Regions from separate parts of the Streptomyces sp. NBC_01433 genome, predicted to be linked through region 3. Evidence: riboswitches for the same ligand, from Rfam matches in the RefSeq annotation. Region 3 holds a riboswitch; each other region holds the start of a gene.

Region 1 (9,803 bases), 4.5 Mb from region 3:
CCAAGGTGGCCGCCGCCCTGGACGGAGCGCTCGGGCCCGGCTCGGGAGCCCGTTGGAGCGGCTTCCTGGACCGGGCCCGCGATGCGTGGGACCGGTCGCGGCGGCCGTTGCTGGAGGAGCCGCTGCGCCCCGACTGGCAGGCGCTCGGCCGCGACCCCTACCCCTCGGTCCGGCAGCGCCGGCTGCTGCGCGGTGCCCGGCAGGCGGGCACGGTGGCGGAGGTCGGCGCCTGGGAGCTGGCGGACCCCCGGCTGGCCGCCCTGCTCGACGGGTACGCCCTGTCGTACGGCCTCGATCCGCGCCGCGCCCCGGCGGCGGCGGCCCTGCTGCCGTACATGGAGGAGACCTTCGGCAGCTGGTACATCACCGGAGGGATTCGGGAGCTGGCCCGCGCGGTGTACGAGCGGTGCCTGGCACGCCGGGTGGAGTTCGTCTTCGGCGCCGAGGTGGTCCGGGTGGTCGAGAAGGACGGCCGGGCGGCGGGCGTGGAGCTGGCGGGCGGCGAGGTGGCGGAGGCCGACCGGGTGGTGCTCGGCGCCCAGCCGCGCCCCGGTCTGGTGCCGGGTCAGGAGCTGTGGGGGGACGGGGACGTGGCGGCGTGGCCGCGCCCCGCGGGCGATGACGTGCCGGGCCGGTTCGTGGTGCTGCTGTCTCTGCGCGGCGCCCGGGAGGCCGATGCCGTGCACCGGACCGTGGTGCACGCGGCGGACGGGGCGGCGGAGCTCGACGCGGTGTTCCGGGGCCGGGTCGCCGAGCGGCCCACGGTCACGGTGCTGCGTCCCGACGATCCCTCGACCCGCCCGGACGAGGCGCACGAGGCGGTGACGCTGACGGCGACGGTGGCTCCGCAGGGCCCGGTCGACTGGACGGACGCGGCGCTGCGCGAGCGGTATGCCGACACGCTGATCTCGTCGGCCGTGGAGGCCGTTCCGGGTCTGCGGGAGCGGATCCTGCACAGGGAGGTGCGTACGCCGGTCGAGACCGCCGCCGAGACGGGAGCCGAGGGGGGTTCGGTGCCCGCGCCCGCACTGGCCGGGGCCGGGGGCGCGTATCTGCGTCCGGCGAACCGCACCCGGCTGCCGGGACTGTATCTGGCGGGCGGCTGGTCGCATCCGGGTGGCGGGCTGGCGCATGCCGGAATGTCGGGGACGCTCGTCGCCGGACTCATCGTGGAGGGCGACGACTTCCGCGGCTCCCGCTGAACGACTGAACGAAGCGAACGGAGCGAACGACGGCCGGGCGAACGGCACGGCGGCCGGAGGCGGCCGGGCGCGCCCCGGCCGCCGTGCCGACAGCCGTGCTCAGTAGCGGTACGGCTCGCTCTGGCCGGTGTCATTGCCGTTGCCATTGCCGTTGCCGTACGGAGCGGGCCGCACGGGCTGTTCCGGCGGCATCGGCGGGAACTGCCCGGCGTCGCGCTGCTGCGGGACCCAGACGCCCCCGGGCGGGGTCTCCGGGCTGTCGTACTGCTGCGGGTAGGGGTCGGCGTACTGCTGCTGCCCCCCGAAGCTGTCGTAGTTGTTGCCGTAGCTGTCGTACGAGGCGTAGGGCGCGGATCCGCCTGCGGGGCCGGTGCCGATGTACGGGTCGGAGTAGGCCGCGTAGCTCTGCTGCTGGCCCGTGCCGTAGTCGTACTGCCCGGCGTAGGTGTCCTGGGCGGCGGGCCGGTCGTAGTCGCCGTAGGGGGTGTACGCGCCGTACTGCGGCTGCGGTTCGGCCCCGTGCTGCTCGGGGTGGCCGGAGCCGGGGCCGTTGCCGTTGCCGTCGCCCTGCTGGCCGTTCCCGGCGTACGTGTTGTCGGTGTAGACGCCGTACTGCCCGGTGTCGTCGGGCAGCGGCTGCGGCTCGTAGACGGATGCGGCGGGCGCGGCCGCGGTCTCCGCGAGGGGCTGCTCGTACTCCAGGTCCGAGACCTGCAGCGTGGGCTCCTTGGTGGCCGCCCGCTCACCGCCGCCACGGCGACGGCGGCTCTCGCCGGGGCTGCCCCCGATGGCCCAGCCGGTCGAGAAGCCCCGCCGGAAGGAGAGGGTCACATAGGTCTGGCCGGTGGCGAAGGCGATCGCCCCGACCACGATGACCGGCACGGACGCGATCAGCACACCGATGACCACGGTGAGGAACCCGCCGAAGGCGAGGAGCCGCCAGCGCAGCCGTGCCTTGTACTGCAGCAGCACCTCGCCCAGCAGCCACAACGCCACAAAGCCGAATGCGATGTAGAGGACCGTCCAGCCCACGCCCGCCCCCTCCTACGGCCACCGCCCCGGTTGGTGGCGGGTACGGCCGGTCACGACTGCTTGTGCAGTCCGAGATTCTCGTAGATTTCGAGCGTTGCCGTCGAGTTGTTGAGCGTGATGAAGTGAAGTCCGGGCACGCCTTCGGACAGCAGCTTCGCGCAGAACTTCGTTGCGAACTCGATGCCAATGGAGCGTACAGCGGCTGGATCGTCCTTGACGGCGAGGATGCGTTCTTTCAACGACGCGGGGAGGGTCGCGTTGCTGAGCTGCGCAAACCTTTCCAACTGTTTCACGCTGGTGAGGGGCATGACCTCGGGAATGATCGGGGTGTCGCAACCCGCCGCGACCACGCGGTCACGCATCCGGAGATAGTCATCCGGATTGAAGAACATCTGAGTGATCGCATAATCGGCTCCGGCGCGGCACTTGTCCACGAAATGCCCGATGTCGGTCTCCCAGTCGGTCGACCGCGGGTGCATTTCGGGAAAGGCGGCGACGCCGACACAGAAGTCGCCGGATTCCTTGATGAGCCGGACGAGGTCGGCGGCGTACCGCACGCCCTGCCCGTGCTCGACCCACTCGCCCATCGGGTCGCCGGGCGGGTCGCCCCGCACCGCGAGGATGTTCCTGATTCCGGCGTCGGCGTACTGCCCGACCATGTTGCGCAGTTCCGCGACGGAGTGGTTGACCGCGGTGAGGTGGGCGACCGGGGTGAGCGTGGAGTCGGCGGCGATCTGCTGCGTCGCCCTGACCGTCCCCGAGCGGGTGGAGCCGCCGGCGCCGTACGTCACCGAGACGAAGCTCGGGCGCACCGCCTCGACCCGGCGCAGCGCGTTCCAGAGGTTCCGCTCACCCTTCTCGGTCTTGGGCGCCCAGAATTCGAAGGAATACGAGGTCGTGCCGGTCGCGAGCAGGTCACGCACGGTGCGTGCACGGTCTGTCCTGGTGGAAGGTGTGCCAAGGGCCATACTGCGAGGTTAACCAGGGCTCGGCGGTCGCCCAACCGGGCCTGCGTTTTTTGTCTCGATTGGCCTGATTGTTGTCCACCCCTCGGACATCACGCGGGCGTCACGCGGACATCGCCCGACATCGCACGGGCATCAGGCGGCATCACGCGGACATGCCCTCAGATCAGACGGAGCGTGCCCGCACCCGCCGCGCGAGTGCGGCGGTGGCCGCGGCCGGGTCGGCGGCCTCGGTGATCGCCCGGACGACGACGACCCTGCGGGCACCCGCGTCCAGCACCTCGTCCAGATTGCCCTCGTCGATCCCGCCGATGGCGAACCAGGGGCGCGGCTGGTCGAGCGAGGCAGCGTAGCGCACGAGTCCGAGCCCGGGGGCGTGCCGGCCGGGCTTGGTGGGGGTGGGCCAGCAGGGGCCGGTGCAGAAGTAGTCCACGCCCGCCTCGGCGACGGCCGCGTCGACCTCGGACTCGGCATGCGTGGAGCGGCCGGTCACCACGTCGGCGCCGATGATCGCGCGAGCGGCGGGCACCGGCAGGTCACCCTGGCCCAGGTGCAGCACGTCCGCACCGATGGCATGGGCGACGTCGGCGCGGTCGTTCACGGCGAGGAGCTTGCCGTGACGCTCGCAGGCGTCGGCGAACACCGCGAGGTGTTCCAGCTCCTCCGCCGCCTCCATGCCCTTGTCGCGCAGCTGGACGATGTCCACGCCCGCCGGGAGCACGGCATCGAGGAAAGCGGGAAGGTCACCCTGTCGCCTGCGGGCGTCCGTGCACAGGTAGAGCCGGGCGTCGGACAGCAGCTCGCGAGGCGTGGGCATGGCGAAAATCCCCCGTCGGTACGGCGGGCGTACGGGCCGTGCGGGACGGCCCGTACCCCGCAGGTGGTTGTCTCGGTCAGAGGGCGAGCGCCTGGGCGCGGCGCTTCACCTCCGTACCGCGATTCTCGCTCAGAGCCTGCGCGGGGGTGCCGGGCAGGCTCGGGTCGGGAGTGAAGAGCCAGTCCAGCATCTCCTGGTCGGAGAAGCCGTCGTCCCTCAGGAGCGTCAGGGTCCCGGCGAGGCCCTTGACGACCTTGTCGCCGTCGATGAAGGCGGCAGGCACCTGGAGCGTCCGGTTCTCACCGCGTCGTACGGCGATGAGCTGGCCTTCCTTGACCAGCTGCCGCACCCGCGTCACCTGGATGTCGAGCAGTTCCGCGATGTCGGGAAGGTGGAGCCAGGCAGGTACTAGAGCATCGATCTTTGCGTCAATCTCGGTCACGAGGACAAGCGTGCCATCTGGGACCGACAGCCGGAAGCCGGGCCCGACCGTACGGGGGTCGGGCCCGGCTCACAGAGCCGTCGACTTCAGCGGTACGGAGGGGTCCGCCACCCGCGCCGGGTCGAGTGCCGCCCCCGATTCGATGAGCTTGCGCCCCTGCGCCAGATCGCGGGGACGGCCGACGGCGAGGACCGCCACGAGCGCGCCGTCGCGCAGCCAGCACACCGACCAGGCGGGATCGGCCGGGTCGCCGCGCCACAGGAGGGCGTCGGCGTGGGCGTGGTGGCCCGCGTACTGCACGAAGCGGCCGAACTGCTCGGACCAGAAGTACGGCACGGGGTCGTACACGCCGGGACGGCCGTCGCCGTCGAGTGCCGCGATGTCCGCGGCGACGGTCCTGGGGCCCTGGAGGGCGTTGTCCCAGTGGTGGACCAGCAGGCGTGCGCCGTAGCGGGCGGACGGGAAGGAGGCGCAGTCGCCGACCGCGTACACATCGGGCAGCGAGGTGCGCAGCGCGCTGTCGGCGGTGACCGAGCCGTCCGGGCCGAGCGCGATGCCGGAGCCGGCCAGCCAGCCGGTGGCGGGCCGGGCGCCGATCCCGACGACCACCGCACCGGCCGGGAGCACCCGGCCGTCCGCCAGGGTGACGGTGCCCGGTTCGACGCGGGAGACCCGGGCGCCGGTGAGGAGTTCGGCGCCGCTCTCGGCGTACCAGCCGGCCATGGGGGCGGCGACCTCGGCGGGCAGGGCGCCCGCGAGGGGGCGTTCGGCGGCCTCGACGACGGTGACCGCGCAGCCCGCGGTGCGGGCCGCGGTGGCGAACTCGGCGCCGATCCATCCCGCCCCGACGACCACCACGTCGTGCTGCCGTTCCAGGACGGGCCGCAGCCGGGCGGCGTCGTCGAGGGTGCGCAGCAGGTGCACGCCCCGCACGCCCTCGGAGCCGGGCAGCCGCACGGGTTCGGCCCCGGTGGCGATGACCAGGACGTCGTACGGAACGGGGCCGTCCGGTGTGTCCAGCTCATGTGCGCCGGAGCGCAGGCCACTCACGTCCACGCCCAGGCGCAGGGTGATGTCCAGCGCCTCGAAGTCGATGTCGAAGGCGGAGTTCTCGGCCTCGCCGAGCAGGACGGCCTTGGACAGCGGTGGCCGGTCGTAGGGCTGGTGCGGTTCGGCGCCGACCAGGGTCACCGGTCCGGTGAAGCCCCGTTCGCGCAGGGCGACGGCGGTCTGCACGCCCGCCATGCCCGCTCCGACGATCACGACACGGCGCGCCGACTGCCGCGCTGACTGTTGTTCCGTCTGCTCGCTCACCCGTACACCATAAACACCTGACGGACCGTCAGGAAATGAGCTCCTCCACCACGCTCGTCCCGCTGCCCTCCTGGGACTCCCACTCCCACCGTTCGTCCAGCCGCACCCGGCCGTCCGGGCATGCGCCGACCGTGGACAGGCAGTGCCCGGAGGAGGTCGTTCCGTCCTGCTTCAGCTGGACGTACCGGAAATCGAGCGTGTCCGCGGACCGGGTGCCGACGAGATGGCCGCGCACCACGTCACCGCCCTCGTACTCGGCCCAGATCCGGCCGTCCCGCTCGTGGTACGTGAAGCGGGTGCGGGTGCCGACCTGGCCGGGGGCCTGGTCGGCGACCGGCGAGAGGACGAGGCCGTCGAGCGAACGGGCCATGGCGGTTGCTCCCTTACTGGGCGTGGGCGACTGGGTTTAGGGTGGCAGACGTAAAACACTCGCGGGAGCCCGGACGTACCGGGCTGAGAGGGAGGCTGGACGGCCTCCGACCGTACGAACCTGATCCGGGTCATGCCGGCGAAGGGAGGGGCTGGACGCCCATGCGTTCTTCCACGAACGGAAATGGATCCGACGTCCTCGTCATCGGGGGCGGGATCATCGGTCTGGTGACCGCCTGGCGGGCGGCGCAGCGCGGACTGCGGACGACGGTGGCCGACCCCGCACCGGGGGGCGGGGCCGCCCGGGTCGCGGCCGGAATGCTGGCCGCCGTCACCGAACTCCACTACGGCGAACAGCTGCTGCTCGGTCTCAACGTCGCCTCCGCCGCGCGCTATCCGGAGTTCGCCGCCGAGCTGTCCGCCGCGAGCGGACAGGACATCGGCTTCCGCGCCTGCGGCACGCTCGCCGTCGCGCTGGACTCCGACGACCGCGCCCATCTGCGCGAACTGCACGCCCTGCAACAGCGTTCGGGGCTGGAGTCCGAGTGGCTCAGCGGACGCGAGTGCCGTCGCCTGGAACCGATGCTGGCACCCGGGGTCCGCGGCGGGCTGCGCGTGGACGGCGATCACCAGGTGGACCCCCGGCGGCTCGCCTCGGCGCTCCTGACCGCCTGCGAGCGGGCCGGGGTGGTCCTGAGCCGGGGCTGGGCCGAGCGGCTGACGGTCACGGGCGGGCGGGCCGTCGGAGCCGTGCTGGCCGACGGTACGGAGCTCGCCGCCGACCAGGTCGTGCTCGCCGCGGGCAGTCTCAGCGGCCGGCTCGCGGGCGTGCCCGAAGAGGCCGTACCACCGGTCCGCCCGGTCAAGGGCCAGGTACTGCGGCTGACCGTGCCACCCGCGTACGCCCCCTTCCTCAGCCGGACCGTGCGCGCCGTGGTGCGCGGCAGCCATCTCTATCTCGTCCCGCGCGAGAACGGCGAACTGGTCGTCGGCGCCACCAGTGAGGAGATGGGCTGGGACACCACCGTCACGGCCGGCGGGGTGTACGAGCTGCTGCGCGACGCGCACGAACTGGTGCCCGGCATCACCGAACTGCCCCTCACCGAGACCCGGGCGGGCCTGCGCCCCGCCTCCCCCGACAACGCACCGCTGCTGGGCCCCACCGCGCTGCCCGGCCTCCTGCTCGCCACCGGCCACCACCGCAACGGGGTGCTGCTGACCCCCGTCACCGGCGACGCGATGGCGGACGTGCTGACCTCCGGCGAGCTGCCCGAGGTGGCCCGCCCCTTCGCGCCGAGCCGTTTCACGCCCACCGCCGCCGCCCCCGTACCTCAGGAGCAGCCCGCATGACCCAGCCCGATTCCGCCCCTGTGCCCTCTTCCGCGCCCGGTCCGGTCGCCGCACCCGCGCCGGTCACCGATTCGGCCTCCGGCCCGGCTTCCGGAACGGGCTCCGGACCGGCCGCCGTTCCGGCCTCCGTTTCGGTTTCCGTGAACGGGGAACGCCGCGTCCTCCCCGCCGGTACCGCGCTGGACGTCCTCGTCGCGAGCCTGACATCCGCGCACTCCGGGGTCGCCGCCGCCGTCAACGAGAGCGTCGTCCCGCGCGGCCAGTGGTCCCTCACCGCGCTCGGCGACGGCGACCGGGTCGAGGTCCTGACCGCCGTGCAGGGGGGCTGACCATGTCCGACGACCTCTTCGCCCTCGGCGGCGCCTCCTTCACCTCCCGGCTGATCATGGGCACCGGCGGCGCTCCGAGCCTCGATGTCCTGGAACGCTCCCTGGTCGCCTCCGGCACCGAGATGACCACCGTCGCGATGCGCCGGCTCGACCCGACCGTGCGGGGCTCGGTGCTCTCCGTCCTGGAGAAGCTCGCCATCCGGGTGCTGCCGAACACCGCGGGCTGCTTCACCGCGGGCGAGGCCGTCCTGACCGCCCGGCTGGCCCGGGAGGCACTGGGCACGGACTGGATCAAGCTGGAGGTGGTGGCCGACGAGCGGACGCTGCTGCCCGACCCGGTCGAGCTGCTGGACGCGGCCGAGATCCTGGTCGACGACGGGTTCACGGTCCTGCCGTACACCAACGACGACCCCGTACTGGCCCGGAAACTGGAGGACGTGGGGTGCGCGGCGATCATGCCGCTGGGCTCCCCCATCGGCTCCGGGCTCGGCATCCGCAATCCGCACAACTTCCAGCTGATCGTCGAGCGGGCCGGGGTGCCGGTGATCCTGGACGCCGGGGCGGGGACGGCGTCGGACGCGGCGCAGGCGATGGAGCTGGGGTGCGCCGCGGTAATGCTGGCCTCCGCGGTGACCCGGGCGCAGGAGCCGGAGCTGATGGCGGCCGCGATGCGGCACGCGGTGGACGGTGGACGGCTGGCGTACCGGGCGGGCCGGATCCCGCGCCGCCACTTCGCCGAGGCATCGTCCCCGGTGGCGGGCCGGGCGGTGCTGGACCTCCTGGACCCGGAGCACCCGGCGTTCTGACGTCCCGCACCGCACCCCGGCCATGAGCGTGTCCCTGTCACGGATCGGCTGCAGTACCGCTCCGGGACCGCCCCGGCCCGTCCGTCCTGTCCGTGGCGGCTCGTAGACTCATCGGGTGGATACGACCCTCCAGGACCCGCTCGTCGGGCAGCTGCTCGACGGCCGGTATCGCGTCGAGGCGCGCATCGCCGTCGGCGGCATGGCCACGGTCTACCGGGCCGTGGACACCCGCCTCGACCGGGTGCTCGCCCTCAAGGTGATGCACCCGGCGCTCGCGACCGACGCCTCGTTCGTCGAGCGCTTCATCCGCGAGGCCAAGTCGGTGGCCCGGCTCGCGCACCCCAATGTCGTCGCGGTCTTCGACCAGGGCGCCCAGGGCGCGTACGTCTATCTCGCGATGGAGTACGTCGCGGGGTGCACGCTGCGCGACGTACTGCGCGAGCGCGGAGCCCTGCAGCCACGGGCCGCGCTGGACATCCTGGAGCCGGTGCTGGCCGCGCTCGGCGCCGCGCACCGGGCGGGCTTCGTGCACCGCGACATGAAGCCGGAGAACGTCCTGATCGGGGACGACGGCCGGGTCAAGGTCGCCGACTTCGGTCTCGTACGGGCCGTGGGCACCGTCACCGACACCACCGGTTCGCTCCTGGGCACCGTGTCGTATCTCGCCCCGGAGCAGATCGAGCACGGCACGGCCGACACCCGTGCCGATGTGTACGCCTGCGGTGTCGTGCTGTACGAGATGCTCACCGGCGCCAAGCCGCACACCGGCGACACCGCGGCCCAGGTCATCTACCGGCATCTCAACGAGGACGTCCCGGCCCCGTCGGCCGTCGTCCCCGGGCTCCCCGTCGCGCTGGACGGCCTGGTGGCGAGCGCGACCGCCCGCAACGCCGAGGTCCGCCCGCACGACGCGGTCGTGCTGCTCGCCGAGGCCCGGGAGGCCCGCGCCGGGCTCACCGACGAGCAGCTGGACGCCGTACCGCCGCAGGCGCTGACAACGGCCCACGACGCCGGCGAGGACCGTACGAGCGTGATCCCGCGGACCCTGCCAGTGGACCAGGGCACCGCCCACCACACGAGCCGGCTGGAGATGCCGCCGCCCGCACCCCCTGGGCCGGACCGGCCGCGGCGGCGGGGACCGTTCGGCGGCCCGCACCGGTTGCTGTTCGCGGCGCTC
Region 2 (9,803 bases), 2.1 Mb from region 3:
GGGGTACCCCTCTTCGGGCTTTCGGCACGATCTCACCCGCAATCCACCGGGAACGCCCCTGGGCGGCATGGTGGCCCCGGACTCCGGACAGCGCGGTGGCCCCGGACCCCATAGGTCGGGGTCCGGGGCCACCGGCGGACGTACTGCCGCGGCCGGTAACGGCCGGCCACCGCGACTGCCTGCGACCGGCCGCAGCCGATCGCCGCTCAACGCTGTCGCCTACAGCCGTGCGCGGTACTCCTCCGCCACCTTCAGGAACAGGTCGTTCGCCTCGCCCTCCCCGACCGAGACCCGCACGCCCTCACCCGCGAACGGGCGCACCACCACACCGGCCTTCTCGCAGACGGCGGCGAAGTCGCCGGTACGGTCACCGAGCCGCAGCCAGACGAAGTTGGCCTGGGACTCCGGAACGGTCCACCCCTGCCCCACGAGCCCCTCGTAGACACGGGCCCGCTCGCCGACCAGGAAGCCGACCCGCCCCAGCAGTTCGTCCTCGGCCCGGAGCGACGCGACCGCCGCGTCCTGCGCGAGCTGGCTGACGCCGAAGGGGACGGCCGTCTTCCGCAGCGCGGCGGCCACCGGCTCATGGGCCACCGCGAACCCGACCCGCAGCCCTGCCAGGCCGTACGCCTTGGAGAAGGTCCTCAGCACCGCCACGTTGGGCCGGTCCCGGTAGATCTCGATGCCGTCCGGCACCTCGACGTCACGGACGAACTCCCGGTACGCCTCGTCGAGCACCACCAGGACATCGCCCGGCACCCGGTCCAGGAACCGCTCCAGCTCGGCCCTGCGCACGGCGGTGCCGGTCGGGTTGTTCGGGTTGCAGACGAAGATCATCCGGGTCCGGTCGGTGATCGCGTCCGCCATCGCGTCGAGATCGTGCACCTCGCCGTCGGTCAGCGGCACCTTCACCGAGGTCGCCCCGCTGACCTGGGTGATGATCGGGTACGCCTCGAAGGAACGCCAGGCATAGATGACCTCGTCGCCGGGGCCCGAGGTGGCCTGGAGCAGCTGCTGGGCCACGCCGACCGATCCGGTGCCGGTGGCCAGGTGCGCGAGGGGCACACCGAAGCGGTCGGCCAGCTCGTTCATCAGAGCGGTACACGCCATGTCCGGGTACCGGTTGAAGTCCGCGGCGGCGGCCAGCGTGGACTCCAGCACTCCGGGCAGCGGCGGATACGGGTTCTCGTTGGAGGACAGCTTGAAGGCGACCGGTCCATCGGCGGCGGCCGGCTTGCCCGGCACATAGGCAGGCACACCGTCCAGCTCGGCACGCAGCTTGGGGCTCGTCTCGCTCACCGCAGGTCCTCCTAGGTCATCCGCACGCATCAATACTGCTCACCTTATGAGGATTGGGCCCTGCTGCGAATGGCGGGAGCGAGGAATCGTTTCAGGGGGGAGCGTTTCTCTGTCCCGACGCACGCCGGTGGCTCACTCCGTGGCGCGCGTCCCCCGAAGTGGTGAGTTGAGACCTCTTCGAAACATCGAACATTTAGTAGGCCCACGCCGTTCGACACATGACACACTGAGGCTCAGGCGACCAACCCCCTTTGCTTTCAAGGCGTTTGGTCGATAGTGACCATGCAGAAACGTGCCTGTCAACGTGTGCATATGCGACCGGCCTGACCACCCCTCCGAGCCCTACTATCGGCTCGCCATGACAGCAGCAGGGAAGCACCAGGTGAGCCGGACGGAGACCCCCCGGCGCAACGGCCGGCCGGGACGGGCGGGTATCCGTGACGTGGCCGCCGCGGCCGGAGTCTCGATCACGACCGTCTCCGACGCGCTCAACGGCAAGGGCAGGCTCCCGGACGCCACCCGCCGCCATGTCCGCGAGGTCGCAGAGCGCCTGGGCTACCGCCCGTCCGCCGCGGCCCGAACCCTCCGTACCGGCAGGTCCGGCCTGATCGGCCTGACCGTGACCACCTACGGGAATGAACCTTTCACCTTCACCGAATTCGCGTACTTCGCGGAGATGGCCAGAGCCGCGACCTCCGCGGCCCTCGACCGCGGATACGCCCTCGTCATCCTCCCCGCCACCTCCCGCCACGACGTCTGGTCGAACGTCGCTCTCGACGGCACCGTCGTCATCGACCCCTCCGACCAGGACCCGGTCGTCACCGAACTCGTACGCCAGGGCCTGCCTGTCGTCTCGGACGGCCGCCCGGCCGGGACGCTTCCGGTCACCGCCTGGGTCGACAACGACCACCGGGCCGCCGTGCTCGACCTCCTCGACCACCTCGCCGCCGCCGGGGCGCGCCGTATCGGCCTGCTGACCGGCACCACCACCGACACGTACACCCGGCTGTCGACCACCGCGTATCTCCACTGGTGCGAGCGGGTGGGCCAGGACCCGGTCTACGAGTCCTACCCGGCCCACGACCCCTGCGCGGGCGCGGTCGCCGCCGACCGCCTCCTCGCCCGCCCGGACCGCCCCGACGCCGTCTACGGGCTCTTCGACCCCAACGGGACCGATCTGCTGGCGGCCGCCCGCCGCTACGGCCTGCGGGTCCCTGAGGACCTGCTGCTGGTCTGCTGCAGCGAGTCCACCGTGTACGCGAGCACCGAGCCGCCCATCACGACGCTCTCGCTCAAGCCGCACCGCATCGGCACAGCCGTCGTCCAGCTCCTCATCGACGCCATCGAGGGCGTCGAACACGACGGTCCGGTGGAGCAGGTGATACCGACGGAGCTCATCGTCCGGACCTCCTCGCAACGGCGTCCGCCCCGCACCACCGTCAGCCCGCCACGATCCCCGAGCGGGGACTGATCGTATTATTCCGGACCAATTGGCCGGTGAACCGTGCGTGCGCCCGGATTCACCACCCCTGGTGCGTCACACAGCACGATCCGCATTCCTATGATGGGCGCACGACACCGCGGACCACCTCTACCAGGCACGGCCCGTCAGGTGTACGGCGGCGCGACGGTGGTGGAGGGGTCGATGACTCAGGGGGCCGGTCAGGAACCCGTGGTGCGGACGGCGACGTTGCGCGACTTCCGCGTACCGCCGTATGCGCAGACGCCCGTGCCTCGGCACCCACCGCACCCGGGCAACGCCATGCCCGGCGACGAGCCGCCGGCGGGCTACACGCCCACCGAACGCGACCTTCCCGTCATCAATCGCGGCGACACGGTCCAGGTGCGGACCGCCCCGGACCCGCAGGCCGTTCCCGGTACGGAGCGCGGCCCGCTGTACGTCGTGGGTGACGTCCACGGCTATCTGGACGAGCTGCTGGCCGCCCTCGCCGAACAGGGCCTCGTCGACGCCGACGGCAACTGGACCGCGGGCAACGCCCGGCTGTGGTTCCTCGGCGACTTCACGGACCGCGGCCCGGACGGCATCGGCGTCATCGACCTCGTCATGCGCCTCTCCGCCGAGGCGGCGGCCGCGGGTGGCTACTGCAAGGCCCTCATGGGAAACCACGAGCTGTTGCTGATCGGCGCCAAGCGGTTCGCCGACACTCCGGTCAACTCCGGAGCCGGCACCGCCACCTTCCAGGCCGCCTGGCTGCTCAACGGCGGCCAGAAGACGGACATGGAGCGGCTCCAGGACGTCCACCTCCAGTGGATGTCCCGGCTCGACGCGGTCGTCGAGGAGGACGGGCACCTGCTGATGCACTCCGACACGACGGCGTACCTCGACTACGGGTCCACCATCGAGGACGTCAACGACACGGTGCACGCCATTCTCACGCGTAACGACGCCGATGAGTGCTGGGACCTCTTCCGCAAGCTCACCAAGCGGTTCGCCTTCCGCGACGAGGGCGGCTCGCAGGCGGCGCGCGAGCTGATGGCGACCTACGGCGGACAGCGCGTCGTCCATGGTCACAGCCCCATTCCGTATCTGCTCGGCGAAGTCGGTTCGGAGGACGGCGAGAACGGTGCGGGGCCCGTGGTGAACGGTCCGCATGTGTACGCGGACGGGCTCGCCATCGCCATGGACGGCGGAGTGACCATGGCCGGAAAGCTGTTGGTCGTCCAACTCCCCCTGCATGACTGAGGGCTGTCGGGGAAGACGCATCCACGACCTGACCCCGCCGATCACCGGGCCCAATTACGGAAAGCCCCTGTCACCCCGTGCCGTGAGCGCTCTACCATCGGCGTATCAGTAGCAGGCTCTCCTCCGTTTCCGCCCGATCGCCCGGCCAACGCGGGTCATCAGGCCCTACGGAGCATCGGGGGATGCATATGAATAGCGCTCCGCACCTGCTGGCCGAGGACCGCCCCGAGTACGAGCGGATCCTCGGTGACGCACTGCGTCATGCTCACGAACGCCCGGATCTGGACGGCGTCGGAGACCATCTCAACACGGAACAGCTGCGCACCATGGCGCTGAACGCCACGGACCTGATCACCGCGGCCGCCGCCACGGAGTACGAGCACTACGTGCGCGCCCGCGGCGAGCTGCGTACGCCCACGGGTGCGGCGGACCAGGACGAGGATCAGGAACCGGACCTCGGTAGACCGCTGGGCGGGACGGACCGGACGGGCGGCATAGGCGCGGCCGTCACGGTCCTGGCACCGGTCCTGGCGGGGACGGCCGCCCTGATCTTCCTGCTGGTCGGCTACGTACTGAAGGCCGTCAGCCCGTCGCTCGCCTTCGCCGGCACCATGGTCACGGCCGGGTGGTTCTTCGGGGCCTTCGCCGCGGTGGCCAGCCTCGTCGCCGCCACGGGGCTGCTGACCACCGCGCTCCGCAACGGTGCGTCCTCGCTGTCCGCCGAGAACGAGGAGCAGGAGCTCCCGGAAGAGGTCGCGCGGGCCAGGGAGGCTTGGCGCCATGCCCTGCTGGAGCGCGGCATCCTGCCGTTCCTGCGGGACGCCCTGGCCGATCCGACCGCCGGTCCCGCCGCGCGGACCCCGCACCCCTCCCCCAACCGCATCCCGAAGATCGGCTACAGCAGGCCGGACTTCTCCGGCCCGGAGGACGGCCCCTCGGCGGGCCCGCGGCCGACCTTCACCAGCCCCGACTTCACGAGCCCGGACTTCGGCGGCCCCGAACACCAGCCGGACTGACGGCCACGCGCGCATCAGGCCACCTGTGCCCGCCCCGCCTGTGCCCACCCCGCGCACGCCCGCGCGGACACGGCAAAGGCCGGGGCAGCTCACGCTGCACCCGGCCCGTGCGGTGCTCCGGCCCGTAACGGGACCGGAGCGGTGAATCAGACGCCCTGCGGAGCCAGCTTCGGGTTGGCACCGTACTCGTTCGACTCGTACTTGCCCTCGGTGGCCAGGAAGACCAGCAGGATGATGCCGCCGACCAGCGGGATGAGCGAGATCAGGATCCACCAGCCCGAACGGCCGGTGTCGTGCAGCCGGCGCACGACGACCGCGATCGAGGGCACGATGACCGCGACGAGGTAGATGTAGTACGGGATCTGCGTGCCTATCACCCCGCCGATGACCATCAGGATCACGGCAGCGATGAAGTTGAAGAGCACGAACATCCAGTACTCCTTGCGGCGTGCGCGACCGCTGAAGCCTGCGTAGTTCTTGAGTACGTCCAGGTACCAGTTCATGGTGATTCCCTCCCCGGGCCCCCCGTGCGAGGGCTCACATTTTTCAGCCAGGCATGCCGGAAAGTAAGGCACAGATAAGGACGCGGTCAAGCGCAGGCGGGCCGGGGGCGAAACGTACATCCAGCTGCAGCTCTACCGTGTCCATACCGTCGCTCAACCACTACGGAATACACGGCAAATGGGCCTTGTGTGGCCGAAACAGCCTGTTACGGACAGTTGTTGGGATCTCCGGTGCCGGGATACGGCGTCGCCCCGGGCGCAGAGGCTCCCGGGGCGACACCGCCAAGTCCCTCCTGGCATCGCGGAATTCCGCATGCCCCGGCCCCCTCCCGTAGGACGGAGACCGGGGCTCCGGTCAGTCCGCGATCGGCAGATAGACCCGGTTGCCCGAGGCCGCGAACTCCTTCGACTTCTCCGCCATGCCCGTCTCGATCTCCGCCCGCGACCCGCCGTGCTCACGCCGGATGTCCTGGGAGATCTTCATCGAGCAGAATTTCGGCCCGCACATCGAACAGAAATGCGCCGTCTTCGCCGGTTCGGCAGGCAGCGTCTCGTCGTGGAACTCCCGTGCCGTGACCGGGTCCAGAGCCAGATTGAACTGGTCCTCCCAGCGGAACTCGAACCGCGCGTCCGACAGCGCGTCGTCCCAGTCCTGCGCTCCCGGGTGCCCCTTGGCGAGGTCCGCCGCATGGGCCGCGATCTTGTAGGTGATCACGCCGGTCTTCACGTCGTCCCGGTTGGGCAGCCCCAGGTGCTCCTTGGGCGTGACGTAACAGAGCATCGCCGTCCCCCACCAGGCGATCATCGCCGCGCCGATGCCGGAGGTGATGTGGTCGTACGCCGGAGCGACATCGGTGGTCAGCGGGCCGAGCGTGTAGAACGGCGCCTCCTCGCAGATCTCCTGCTGGAGGTCGATGTTCTCCTTGATCTTGTGCATCGGGACATGGCCCGGTCCCTCGATCATCGTCTGGACGCCGAACCGCTTGGCGATCGTGTTCAGCTCGCCCAGCGTGCGCAGTTCGGCGAACTGCGCCTCGTCGTTGGCGTCGGCGATCGACCCGGGGCGCAGACCGTCGCCCAGCGAGTACGTCACGTCGTACGTCGCCAGGATCTCGCAGAGTTCCTCGAAGTGGTCGTACAGGAACGACTCCTTGTGGTGCGCGAGGCACCAGGCGGCCATGATCGAACCGCCGCGGGAGACGATGCCGGTCTTGCGACGGGCCGTCAGCGGCACGTACGGCAGGCGCACACCGGCGTGCACCGTCATGTAGTCGACGCCCTGCTCGGCCTGCTCGATGACCGTGTCCTTGTAGATCTCCCAGGTCAGCTCCTCCGCCCTGCCGTCGACCTTTTCGAGGGCCTGATAGAGGGGAACGGTGCCGATCGGCACCGGGGAGTTGCGAAGTACCCACTCACGGGTGGTGTGAATGTTGCGCCCGGTGGAGAGGTCCATGACCGTATCGGCACCCCATTTGGTCGCCCAGGTCATCTTGTCCACCTCCTCCTCGATGGAGGAGGTGACCGCGGAGTTGCCGATGTTGGCGTTGACCTTCACCAGGAACCGCTTGCCGATGATCATCGGCTCGATCTCCGGGTGGTTGACGTTCGCGGGCAGCACGGCCCGGCCTGCGGCGATCTCCTCGCGCACGACCTCGGGCCCGACGTTCTCGCGGATCGCGACGTACTCCATCTCGGGCGTGATCTCGCCCCGTCGGGCGTACGCGAGCTGGGTGACGGGGCGCCCGTCCCGGCTGCGGCGCGGCTGGCGCGGGCGGCCGGGGAAGACGGCGTCGAGGTTGCGCAGCCCGCCGCGCGGCGAGGTGTGCTTGAGCCCGTCGTCCTCGGGGCGGCCCGGACGGCCCGCGTACTCCTCGGTGTCGCCGCGGGCGATGATCCAGTTCTCCCGCAGCGGTGCGAGCCCGCGGCGGACATCGGTGTCGATGGAGGGATCGGTGTACGGCCCCGACGTGTCGTACAGCGTCACGTCGTCGCCGTTGGTGAGGTGCACCTGACGGACCGGCACCCGGAGGTCCGGGCGCGAGCCCTGGACGTATCCCTTGTGCCAGCCGATGGACTTCCCGGCCTCGTCGTTCGGTGCGTCCTGACCCTGCTGCGCATTCCGCGCATCGCGGTCATTCTGCTTCGAGGCAGGCGTGCGTGCGTCCGATGTGGTCATGAGACCTACTCCCTACGCCGGCATTACCCGGTAACAGGTTCGGCGGTCGACGCAGCATGTCCCGTACGGAGTACGGAGGTCAGCGCCCTCTCAGCCCGGTGCTCCGAGCTCCCGCGTGTGCAAAGGTGCCACCACGCTAGCGTCCTTTCTGGCGAGCTGACCAGAGGGCCCCTCCCGTTCTTGCGATGATCGCCCCGTGACATCCCCCCAAAGCGACCCCGCACCCCAGGACCACGCCCACGGCCACTCGCACAGTCACGGCCCCGCCGCGCCCGTCTCGAAGCATCTGCGCAAGGTGATCGCGGCCGTGCTGATCCCCTTCGCCGCCGCGGTCGTCGTCGGTCTGCTGGCCTTCTGGCCCGGCGGCGCCCCGGCACACGAGCGCACGGGCGTGGGCTTCGACCGGCAGACTCAGCAGGGCAAGGTGGTCCGGGTCGACAAGGTCGACTGCAAGGACGTCAACGCCGCCCAGGTGCCGGCGACCGGTGACACCTCCACGCCGTCCGGGCGCGAGGCGGTCAACGAACAGTCCGGGCTGTGCGAGAAGGCCACGATCGAGGTGATCACGGGAAAGGACAAGGGCCGCACGTTCGTCGAGGTCGTCCAGCCCGACGCGCCCCGGCAACTGCGGAAGGGACAGGGCGTGGTCGTGGCGTACGCGCCCGACGCCCCCCACGACCTCCAGTACTCGGTCACCGATGTGGACCGCACGGTCCCGATGGCTCTGCTGGCCGGGATCTTCGCCCTCGCGGTCGTCGTCGTGGGCAGGCTGCGCGGAGTGATGGCACTGGTGGCGCTCGCCGTGTCGTTCGCCCTGTTGACCCTCTTCATCCTGCCGGCGATCCTTGAGGGCTCGAATCCCCTGGTCGTCGCGGTGATCGGGGCCAGCGCCATCATGCTGGTCGCCCTCTACCTGTGCCACGGGCTGACGGCCCGTACGTCCGTCGCGGTCATCGGCACACTGATCTCACTGCTGCTGATCGGGCTGCTCGGCTCGCTCTTCATCGGCTGGGCGAGCCTGAGCGGCAACACCGACGACAACACCGGTCTCATCCACGGGCTGTACCCGGACATCGACATGAGCGGCCTGCTGCTGGCCGGCGTCATCATCGGCTCGCTCGGAGTGCTCGACGATGTGACCGTCACCCAGACCTCGGCGGTCTGGGAACTCCATCAGGCGAACCCGACGATGGGTTGGCGGGGGCTGTACCGGGCAGGTATCAGAATCGGACGGGATCACATCGCCTCGGTCGTCAACACCCTGGTGCTCGCCTACGCGGGCGCGGCGCTGCCGCTGCTGCTGCTCTTCTCGATCGCCCAGAGCAGCGTGGGAACGGTGGCCAACAGCGAACTGGTGGCTGTGGAGATCGTCCGTACGCTGGTCGGTTCGATCGGACTGGTCGCCTCGGTTCCGGTGACCACGGTGCTCGCCGCTCTGGTCGTCTCCGCGGACCGCACAGGGCTCGGCGCGGAAGCCGGAGCTCCTGCACCCGTACGGACCGGGAGGGGCCGTCGTCGCAAGGCATAACCGCGAACGACCGGCAGACAACCCGTTCGGCCGACACTCTGTTGCTCTACAGCCGACGCCTCGCCTCTTCAGCAGGCGCCGTGCTTCTCTCTTCAGCCGGCGTTCTGCTCCTCGGCGAGGATCCGGCCGAGTGCCTCTTCAAGGTTTCCGTCAAAGTCACCCAGCGTGTGCTCCTGACCCAGCGGCACCAGCTTGTCCGTCCGGTCGAGGAACGCGACGAGAGGCGCCGTGCCGGCCCGGAACAGCGCGCGATCCGCGCCGACCTGAAGCCGGATGTGCACATCGCTCAGTCCTTCGGGCTCGGTCGGCCCGATGTGCACATCGCCGTCGCCACTGGGGCTATTGAGACCGTCCAGAAGCAGCTCGCGGCCGAATGCCCAGGTCACAGGGGCATCGCCGGGCAGGTGGAAGGTCATCCGGATCGCATACGGATCGCTGACCTCGTACCGGAGCTCCACCGGAATTCGGAACGAGAGCTCCTCGGAGACGAGGAAGCTCATCATGACCTCTGCTTGAACCGACTCACGCATCGTTCAACCCCGCAGTAGATGAAACTGGCCAGGAATGATCCCCCATG
Region 3 (9,803 bases):
GCGGACGCCACTCAGGGTGACCACAAGCGCGACGACGGCAAGGTTTCCGGACGCTTCATGCTGAAGCTGTCCGGCGAGGCATTCGCCGGTGGCGGAGGTCTCGGTGTCGACCCCGATGTCGTGCATGCCATCGCCCGCGAGATCGCGGCCGTCGTGCGCGACGGCGCGGAGATCGCGATCGTCATCGGCGGCGGCAACTTCTTCCGTGGTGCCGAGCTCCAGCAGCGCGGCATGGACCGGGCCCGGTCCGACTACATGGGCATGCTCGGCACGGTCATGAACTGCCTCGCGCTCCAGGACTTCCTGGAGAAGGAAGGCATCGACTCGCGCGTCCAGACCGCCATCACCATGGGCCAGGTCGCCGAGCCGTACATCCCGCTCCGTGCCGTGCGGCACCTGGAGAAGGGGCGCGTCGTCATCTTCGGCGCCGGCATGGGGATGCCGTACTTCTCCACCGACACCACCGCCGCCCAGCGCGCCCTGGAGATCGACGCCGAGGCACTGCTGATGGGCAAGAACGGGGTCGACGGCGTCTATGACTCCGATCCCAAGACCAACCCCGGCGCGGTGAAGTTCGACGCGCTGGAGTACAGCGAGGTGCTCGCCCGCGATCTGAAGATCGCCGACGCCACCGCCATCACGCTCTGCCGTGACAACCAGCTCCCGATCCTCGTCTTCGAGCTGACCGCCGCGGGCAATATCGCCCGTGCCGTCAAGGGTGAGAAGATCGGCACGCTCGTGAGCGACGAGAGCACCCGGGCCTGACGGCCCCAAGGATGGACAACGGCCTGCCGGTCGGACACCGTGCAGGTGAGGACGCGACGCAGGACCCGCCGGGCCCGGCGATGACGATGCCGGGCCCACTCAAGACACGCAGGAGCACGTGGTGATCGAAGAAATCCTCCTCGAGGCCGAGGAGAAGATGGAGAAGGCCGTTGTCGTCGCGAAAGAGGACTTCGCCGCGATCCGCACCGGCCGCGCGCACCCGGCGATGTTCAACAAGATCGTCGCCGACTACTACGGCGCGCTGACCCCGATCAACCAGCTGGCCTCGTTCTCGGTTCCCGAACCGCGGATGGCCGTCGTGACGCCGTTCGACAAGACGGCGCTGCGCAACATCGAGCAGGCGATCCGCGACTCCGACCTCGGCGTCAACCCGAGCAACGACGGCAACATCATCCGGGTGACCTTCCCCGAGCTCACCCAGGACCGCCGCAAGGAGTACATCAAGGTCGCCAAGACCAAGGCCGAGGACTCCAAGATCTCGATCCGCTCCATCCGCCGCAAGGCCAAGGAGACGCTCGACAAGCTCGTCAAGGACAAGGAGTCCGGCGAGGACGAGGTGCGTCGCGCGGAGAAGGAGCTCGACGACACCACCGCGAAGTACGTCGCGCAGGTGGACGAGCTGCTCAAGCACAAGGAAGCCGAGCTGCTCGAAGTCTGATGAACGACTCTTCCTGGGGCGCCGCGCAGGGAGCCGGATACTGGAGCACGCCCGAGATGGGAGTTGCTCCGGCGGGTCCTGCCCACGATGTGCATGACGCCCAGCAGACTCGGCCCATGCCCAACGTGCCGGACGTTCCCGACGCAGGTAGAGACGCAGACGACCGCGACGACCGGAACAGGGATGCCGCTCACGTCAGCGGCCCCCTGTTCCGTGACGAGATGCCGCAGGAGCCCATGTCCACCCCGCTGCCGCCCCCGCCGCAGAAGAAGCGTGCGGGGCGTGATCTGCGCGCCGCCATAGGGGTGGGCGTGGGGCTCGGCGCCGTCATCGTCGCCTCGCTCTTCATCGTGAAGGCTGTTTTCGTCGGCGTGATCGTGCTCGCCGTCGTCGTCGGCCTCTGGGAGCTCACCTCCCGGCTGGAGGAGCGCAAGGGCATCAAGGCTCCCCTCGTGCCGCTCGCCGTCGGCGGGGCCGCCATGGTCGTCGCCGGCTATGCGCGTGGTGCGGAGGGTGCCTGGGTCGCCATGGCGCTGACCGCCCTCGCGGTGCTGGTCTGGCGGATGACGCAGCCGCCGGAGGGCTACCTCAAGGACGTCACCGCAGGGGTCTTCGCCGCGTTCTACGTACCGTTCCTGGCCACGTTCGTCGCGATGCTCCTGACGGCGGACGACGGGCCGCAGCGGGTCCTCACCTTCCTGCTGCTCACCGTGGTCAGCGACACCGGCGCGTACGCCGTGGGCTGGCGATTCGGCAAGCACAAGCTCGCACCACGTATCAGCCCCGGAAAGACCCGCGAGGGCCTGCTCGGGGCGGTCGCCTTCGCGATGGCCGCCGGTGCGCTGTGCATGGAGTTCCTGATCGACGGCGGTTCCTGGTGGCAGGGGCTGCTGCTGGGTCTCGCGGTCGCCGCCAGTGCCACCCTCGGTGACCTGGGCGAATCCATGATCAAGCGTGACCTGGGCATCAAGGACATGGGCACGCTGCTGCCCGGCCACGGCGGCATCATGGACCGGCTGGACTCGCTGCTGCCGACCGCGCCGGTGGTGTGGCTGCTGCTGGTGCTGTTCGTCGGATCAGGCTGAGCCACCGAGGTCCACCGGTCCGGCCGAGCTGACGCGTACAGATGCCGTCCGACCTGCGATTTCTACGAGTGAGGGTCCGTTGTCCACAGGGCGGCGGGCCCTCACCCGTCTGTCTGCGACACTGGATGAACCATGCCTAAGCCCGGAGAACTCACTTTCGTCGCGCCCCGCGGAGCCAAGAAGCCGCCGCGGCACCTCGCCGACCTCACGCCCGCAGAGCGCAAGGAAGCAGTCGCCGCGATCGGCGAGAAGCCGTTCCGCGCCCAGCAGCTCTCGCAGCACTACTTCGCGCGGTACGCGCACGACCCGGCGGAGTGGACCAACATTCCCGCCGCGTCGCGGGACAGGCTCGCCGAGGCGATGTTCCCCGATCTGATGACCGTGGTCCGGCACATCAGCTGCGACGACGACACCACCCGTAAGACGCTGTGGAAGCTGCACGACGGGACGCTCGTCGAGTCCGTTCTGATGCGCTATCCCGAGCGCGTGACGATGTGCATCTCCTCGCAGGCCGGCTGCGGGATGAACTGCCCGTTCTGCGCGACCGGGCAGGCCGGGCTCGACCGCAATCTGTCGACCGCCGAGATCGTGCACCAGATCGTGGACGGCATGCGGGCGCTGCGCGACGGCGATGTTCCGGGTGGCCCCGCCAGGCTCTCCAACATCGTCTTCATGGGCATGGGCGAGCCGCTGGCCAACTACAAGCGGGTCGTCGGCGCGATCCGTCGGCTGACCGACCCCGAGCCGGACGGCCTCGGGCTCTCGCAGCGCGGGATCACCGTCTCGACCGTGGGTCTGGTTCCGGCCATGCTGCGCTTCGCCGACGAGGGCTTCAAGTGCCGTCTCGCCGTGTCGCTGCACGCCCCGGACGACGAGCTGCGCGACACCCTCGTCCCGGTGAACACCCGCTGGAAGGTCCGCGAGGTGCTGGACGCCTCGTGGGAGTACGCCGAGAAGTCCGGCCGCCGCATCTCCATCGAGTACGCGCTGATCCGTGACATCAACGACCAGGCATGGCGGGGTGACCTGCTCGGCCGGCTTCTCAAGGGCAAGCGGGTGCACGTCAACCTGATCCCGCTGAACCCGACGCCCGGCTCCAAGTGGACCGCCTCGCGGCCCGAGGACGAGAAGGCCTTCGTCGAGGCCATCGCCGCCCATGGCGTACCGGTGACCGTGCGTGACACCCGGGGTCAGGAGATCGACGGGGCCTGCGGGCAGCTGGCCGCCTCCGAGCGCTGAGGCCGGAAAACGCCCGTGTAGCCTGGGACCGAAATCAACTTCATATTCCGACAGGGGAGCGCCACAGCGCTGAGAGTGCGGCACCAAGGACAGGTTGGCCGCAGACCCTCTGAACCTCGCCCGGGTCATTCCGGGTAGGAAGTTCGGTCATTACTCAAGCTGTTGCGCCCTGCCCGCTTCCGGTTCGTTCCGGCGCGGGCAGGGCCGCGTCTCTTCCTGGTCACTCCAGGAGGAATCACATGAACACCACCACGAAGTACGCGGCGACGGCTCTCGCCGCGGCCCTCGGCGTCACCGCGCTCGCGGGCTGCGGCAGTTCCGACGACGCGGGCGCGGGGTCCGGTGGTACGAAGAGTTCCGGCTCCAGGACCGTGACCCTGGTCAGCCACGACTCCTTCAACGCCTCCGACTCCGTGCTCAAGGAGTTCACCAAGGAGTCCGGCTACACGGTCGAGGTGCTGAAGAGCGGCGACGCCGGTGCCGCGCTCAACCAGGAGATTTTGACCAAGGGCTCTCCGCGTGGCGATGTCTTCTTCGGCGTCGACAACACCCTGCTCTCCCGCGCCCTCGACAACGGCCTGTTCACGCCGTACGAGGCGAAGGGCCTGGACCGGGTCGCGGCCGACACCCGGCTGGACGACAAGCACCGGGTCACACCGGTCGACACCGGCGACATCTGCGTCAACTACGACAAGAAGTACTTCGCCGACAAGAAGCTCGCGCCGCCGCGGTCCTTCGACGACCTGCTGAAGCCCGCGTACAAGAACCTCCTCGTCACCGAGAACGCCGCGACCTCCTCACCCGGCCTCGGCTTCCTCCTCGGAACCATCGCCTCCCACGGCGAGGACGGCTACCAGGACTACTGGAAGAAGCTGAAGAACAACGGGGTCAAGGTCGTCGACGGCTGGGAGCAGGCGTACAACGAGGAGTTCTCCGGCTCCGCGGGCGGAAAGAAGACCAAGGCGGACCGGCCGCTCGTCGTCTCCTACGCCTCCAGCCCGCCGGTCGAGGTGCTGTACGCGAAGCCGCAGCCGGCCGAGGCACCGACCGGCGTCGCCGCCGGGACCTGCTTCCGGCAGATCGAGTTCGCCGGGCTGCTGACCGGGGCGAAGAACGAGGCGGGCGGCAAGGCGCTGCTGGACTTCCTGATCAGCAAGACGTTCCAGGAGGACATGCCGCTGAACATGTTCGTGAACCCGGTGGCGAAGGACGCGAAGCTTCCGGAGCTCTTCACGAAGTTCGGCGCGACCGCCGACAAGCCGGCCACCCTGGCGCCGGAGAAGATCGCCGAGAACCGTGAGCAGTGGGTCCAGTCGTGGCACTCGCTCGTCGTGAAGTAGCCAAGTCGGCCGGGGCCGGGTCCTCGGAGGTTCGGCAGAGCGGTGGAGGGCCCCGCGGAGCCCGTCGCGGGAACGCGGTGCGGCTCGGTCTGATGGCCGTGCCCGTCGCGTTCTTCGCGGTGTTCTTCGCCTACCCCGTGGCCGCGATCGTCGGCCGCGGGCTGAAGGCCGGGGGCACTTGGCAGTTCGGCCGGATCGGCGAGGTGCTGGCCCGGCCGGACATCCTGGACGTCCTCTGGTTCACCACCTGGCAGGCATTCGCCTCGACCGCGCTCACCCTGCTCATCGCACTGCCCGGCGCCTATGTGTTCGCCCGCTTCGACTTCCCCGGAAAGCAACTGCTGCGGGCGGTCGTCACGGTGCCGTTCGTCCTGCCGACCGTGGTCGTCGGTACGGCGTTCCTGGCACTGCTGGGACGCGGCGGATTCCTGGACGAACTGTGGGGCGTCCGGCTCGACACCACCGTGTGGGCGATCCTGCTGGCCCATGTCTTCTTCAACTACGCGGTGGTCGTGCGGACCGTCGGAGGGCTCTGGTCGCAGCTCGACCCGCGGCAGGAGGAGGCCGCGCGGGTGCTCGGAGCCGGACGGTTCGCCGCCTGGCGGCGGGTGACGCTGCCCGCGCTGGCGCCCGCCGTCGCAGCCGCCGCGCTGATGGTCTTCCTGTTCACCTTCACCTCCTTCGGCGTCGTACAGATCCTCGGTGGTCCCGCCTACTCCACCCTGGAGGTGGAGATCTACCGGCAGACCGCGCAACTGCTCGATCTGCCGACGGCCGCCGTGCTGACCCTGGTGCAGTTCGCGGCGGTCGGCGCGATCCTCGGCGTGCACGCCTGGACGGTGCGGCGCCGCGAGACCGCGCTGAAGCTCGTCGACCCCGCGCAGACCGCCCGCCGTCCGCACGGCGCCGGACAGCGGGCGCTGCTCGGCGGGGTACTGCTGACCGTCCTGCTGCTGATCCTGCTCCCGCTCGGAGTGCTGGTGGAGCGCTCGTTCGACGGGCCCGGCGGCTACGGCTTCGGCTACTACCGGGCGCTCCAGTCCGCCGGGGCGAGCGGCTCCACCTTCCTGGTCGCCCCGCTCGAGGCGATCGGGAACTCCCTTCAGTACGCGCTCGTCGCGACCGCCATCGCCCTGGTCGTCGGAGGGCTGGCCGCGGCGGCGCTGACCCGGCGGGCGGGGCGGCTGGTGCGAGGCTTCGACGCGTTGCTGATGCTGCCGCTCGGGGTGTCCGCCGTCACCGTCGGCTTCGGATTCCTGATCACCCTGGACAAGCCACCGCTCGACCTGCGGACCTCCTGGATCCTGGTGCCGCTGGCCCAGGCGCTGGTGGGCGTCCCCTTCGTCGTACGGACCATGCTGCCGGTGCTGCGTGCGGTGGACGGACGGCTGCGCGAGGCGGCGGCTGTGCTCGGTGCCTCTCCGCTGCGGGCCTGGCGCGAGGTCGATCTGCCCCTGGTGCGCAGGGCTGTGCTGGTCGCGGCGGGCTTCGCCTTCGCGGTGTCGCTCGGCGAATTCGGGGCGACCGTGTTCATCGCGCGGCCCGACAACCCGACGCTGCCGGTCGCCGTGGCGCGGCTGCTGGGGCGGTCCGGAGAACTGAACTACGGGCAGGCGATGGCCCTCAGCACCATTCTGATGCTCGTGTGCGCGGTGTCGCTGCTGCTCCTCGAACGCATCCGCACCGATCGATCCGGGGAGTTCTGAGTGATGGCTGGGGAGTTCTGCGCATGCTGAGGCTGGAAGCCGCCACGGTCCGGTTCGGGAAGAGGGCCGCCCTGGACGCCGTGGATCTGGAGGTCGCCGACCACGAGATCGTGTGTGTGCTCGGGCCGAGCGGCAGCGGGAAGTCCACCCTGCTGCGGGTCGTCGCCGGGTTGCAGGCGATGGACGGCGGCAGGGTGCTGCTGGACGGGGCCGACCAGGCGGGGGTACCCGTGCACCGGCGCGGGCTCGGGCTGATGTTCCAGGACCACCAGCTGTTCCCGCACCGGGACGTCGGCGCCAATGTGGGCTTCGGGCTGCGGATGCATGGGTCCGGTCGCGCCGAGACGGACCGCGAGGTGGGGGAACTCCTTGATCTGGTGGGCCTGCCCGGCGCGGAGCGGCGTGCGGTCGCCGCACTGTCCGGCGGTGAGCAGCAGCGCGTCGCCCTCGCCCGCGCGCTCGCCCCGCGCCCGAAGCTGCTGATGCTGGACGAGCCGCTGGGCCAGTTGGACCGCAGTCTGCGCGAACGCCTCGTCGTCGAACTGCGCACGCTGTTCGGCCGCTTGGGCACGACGGTGCTGGCCGTCACCCATGACCAGGGCGAGGCTTTCGCGCTCGCCGACCGGGTCGTCGTCATGCGGGACGGCCGGATCGCCCAGGTGGGTACGCCGTTGGAGGTCTGGCAGCGGCCCGCCTCCGCGTTCGTCGCCCGGTTCCTGGGCTTCGACAACGTGGTGGACGCGACGGTGACCGGCACGGCCGCCGACACGGCGTGGGGCAAGGTGCCGGTGCCCGAGGGGTCGCCCCAGGGCCGGTGTGACCTGCTGGTCCGTCCCGCCGGGGTACGGATAGTCGTGCCGGAGGACGGGTTGCGCTGCACGGTCGGGGTGCGGACGTTCCGGGGGAACCATGTCGCGGTGCGGCTGCGGCCCGACAACGGACCGGAGCTGGAGGCGGAGTGCGCGCTGCGGGACACCCCGCCGGAGGGCGCGGTCGTGGGCGTCGGTTTCGACGCGGCGGAGACGGTGGTCCTGGCCCGGGCGGGGTGACGGGCTGATGCCCTGCGGCAGGGGCGGCGTCACGCGGGGCCCGTACCGGCGACGACCAGGCCCAGTTCGTAAGCCAGGATCACCGCCTGTGCCCGGTCCCGCAGTTCCATCTTCGTGAACAGCCGGTTGATATGGGTCTTGACCGTGTGGTCCGTGATGGTGAGCCGGTCGGCGATGTCCCTGTTCGACAGACCCTGCGCGATCAGGACGAGCACTTCGGCCTCGCGGGCCGTGAGGCCATCGACGTCGCGGACCGGGGGAGCGCTGACCCGCTGCCGGGTGAACTCCGCGATCAGCCGTCCGGTGATCTCGGGGGCGAGCAACGCATGCCCGTCGGCCACCACCCGTACCGCATGGAGCAGTTCGGGGAAGGTCGCGTCCTTCAGCAGGAAGCCGCTCGCCCCCGCGGCCAGTGCGTCGTACACATACTCGTCCAGGCCGAATGTCGTCAGCATCAGCGCTCTGGTGGCACCTTCCGAGGCGGCGACGATCTCACGGGCCGCCTCGATGCCGTTCAGCCGGGGCATGCGGATGTCCAGCAGCACCAGATCGGGCCGGTGTTCGGCGGCGCCCCGGACGGCCTGCTCCCCGTCCTCGGCCTCGCCCACCACCTCGATGTCCTCCTGCGTGCTCAGCAGATTGGAGAAGGCGGTCCGTACGACCGCCTGGTCGTCGGCCACCAGCACTCGGATCACCACGGCAGTTCCGCCTCCACGAGAAAGCCACCGGCCGGACCCCGGCCGGTGGTGAACCGGCCGCCGAGCAGGGCGGCCCGCTCGCCCATGCCCACCAAACCATGGCCGTGGCCTCCTTTGTCGCTGCCTCCGTTGCCGCCGTCGGCCGTGGCCGGGACGGGGCCCGGTCCGTTGTCACTGACCCGGACCGTCAGCAGGCCCGGCCGGTAGCCGATCTCCACGACCGCGTGGGCCCCCGGCGCGTGACGGCGGGCGTTCGTCAGGGCTTCCTGCGCGATCCGGTACGCCGACAGCTCCCAGGAGGCGGGCAGCGGTATCGCCTCGCCGCTGATGTGCAGTTCGGCCGTTTCACCCACCGCGCGGTGCTGTTCCAGCAGCTCGCCGATGCCGGCCAGCGACGGCTGCGGCGCGGTCAGCGCGGCGGTCGCCTTTTCCGTCCGCAGCACTCCCAGCAGCCTGCGCAGCTCCGTCATCGAGGACCGGGCCGTCCCGGCGATCTGCTGAAAGGCGTCGCGGGCCTGCGGGGAGAGATCCGGCGTCGTGTACGTCGCGCTCTCGGCCTGCACCGCGATCATCGAGACCGAGTGGGCGACCATGTCATGCAACTCCCGGGCGATGGCAGCCCGTTCCGCCTCGGCCGCCTGGCGCCGCTCCATCGCCAGCAGCCGGGACTGGGCGGCGGCCCGCTCGTGCCGTGTCTCCTCGCGGGCCCGGACCGCGTCCCCCATGCTGACCGCCCCCAGGATCGCCACCGTCAGCGCCATCGTCTCGGCGTACAGCCCGAGGCTGAAGCGATCGCTGCCCTGGAGCGCGGGCAGCCCCGGGGAGCCGGCCCGCGCCCAGCGGTCGATGTGGACGAGATTGACGGTGAGCGAGGCCAGCGCCCCGCCGAGCACGAGCAGCGCCGGATGCTGCACACGGTGCCGCCCCAGGGTGTAGCAGCCGATCAGCGCACCGGCCACCGTCGCGTACGCCATGTTGCCGTCGGTCGCGAAACTGAGCAGCGCCGCACCGACCGTCAGGAGGCCGACAGCGGGCCGGGAACCGCGCCACATCAGCGACGCCGTGCAGACCAGCACGCCGAAGGAGGTGATGGCCGAGCCCGGCACGACGGCCAGCTCCCCCAGCGCGAAGAGAGTCAGAGCGGCTCCGGTCAGCCAGGGGTACGCGGGCGCCGCCGACCAGCGGCGCACCCGCTGCCGAACCCGGTCCCGGGCACGCTGCCGTACCCGCGGGGAAGGGGCG

What was found. Region 3 has a riboswitch for thiamine pyrophosphate ahead of OG413_RS01115 (thiamine ABC transporter substrate binding subunit). Riboswitches for the same ligand answer to the same signal wherever they lie in the genome.
Region 1: it holds a riboswitch for thiamine pyrophosphate, as region 3 does, so the genes downstream of both, thiO (glycine oxidase ThiO) here and OG413_RS01115 (thiamine ABC transporter substrate binding subunit) in region 3, are expected to answer to the same signal.
Region 2: it holds a riboswitch for thiamine pyrophosphate, as region 3 does, so the genes downstream of both, thiC (phosphomethylpyrimidine synthase ThiC) here and OG413_RS01115 (thiamine ABC transporter substrate binding subunit) in region 3, are expected to answer to the same signal.

What each region holds. Positions count from the first base shown of each region.
Region 1 is NZ_JAPEPM010000001.1:4,814,856-4,824,658, reverse strand. Features, by position in the region: gene OG413_RS21720 (NAD(P)/FAD-dependent oxidoreductase) at 1-1,202, shown strand, start outside; gene OG413_RS21715 (hypothetical protein) at 1,302-2,234, opposite strand; gene metF (methylenetetrahydrofolate reductase [NAD(P)H]) at 2,285-3,202, opposite strand; gene thiE (thiamine phosphate synthase) at 3,366-4,016, opposite strand; gene OG413_RS21700 (Rv2175c family DNA-binding protein) at 4,093-4,458, opposite strand; gene OG413_RS21695 (NAD(P)/FAD-dependent oxidoreductase) at 4,528-5,772, opposite strand; gene OG413_RS21690 (hypothetical protein) at 5,801-6,142, opposite strand; TPP riboswitch at 6,194-6,306, shown strand; gene thiO (glycine oxidase ThiO) at 6,304-7,491, shown strand; gene thiS (sulfur carrier protein ThiS) at 7,632-7,820, shown strand; gene OG413_RS21675 (thiazole synthase) at 7,823-8,626, shown strand; gene pknB (Stk1 family PASTA domain-containing Ser/Thr kinase) at 8,742-9,803, shown strand, end outside.
Region 2 is NZ_JAPEPM010000001.1:2,334,527-2,344,329, forward strand. Features, by position in the region: gene hisC (histidinol-phosphate transaminase) at 220-1,299, opposite strand; gene OG413_RS10545 (LacI family DNA-binding transcriptional regulator) at 1,658-2,770, shown strand; gene OG413_RS10550 (metallophosphoesterase) at 2,945-4,003, shown strand; gene OG413_RS10555 (hypothetical protein) at 4,186-5,019, shown strand; gene OG413_RS10560 (DUF805 domain-containing protein) at 5,166-5,522, opposite strand; gene thiC (phosphomethylpyrimidine synthase ThiC) at 5,878-7,698, opposite strand; TPP riboswitch at 7,691-7,823, opposite strand; gene OG413_RS10570 (YibE/F family protein) at 7,895-9,226, shown strand; gene OG413_RS10575 (SsgA family sporulation/cell division regulator) at 9,319-9,756, opposite strand.
Region 3 is NZ_JAPEPM010000001.1:272,380-282,182, reverse strand. Features, by position in the region: gene pyrH (UMP kinase) at 1-765, shown strand, start outside; gene frr (ribosome recycling factor) at 887-1,444, shown strand; gene OG413_RS01125 (phosphatidate cytidylyltransferase) at 1,444-2,529, shown strand; gene rlmN (23S rRNA (adenine(2503)-C(2))-methyltransferase RlmN) at 2,662-3,768, shown strand; TPP riboswitch at 3,811-3,927, shown strand; gene OG413_RS01115 (thiamine ABC transporter substrate binding subunit) at 4,008-5,108, shown strand; gene OG413_RS01110 (iron ABC transporter permease) at 5,201-6,814, shown strand; gene OG413_RS01105 (ABC transporter ATP-binding protein) at 6,838-7,863, shown strand; gene OG413_RS01100 (response regulator transcription factor) at 7,893-8,561, opposite strand; gene OG413_RS01095 (sensor histidine kinase) at 8,555-9,803, opposite strand, start outside.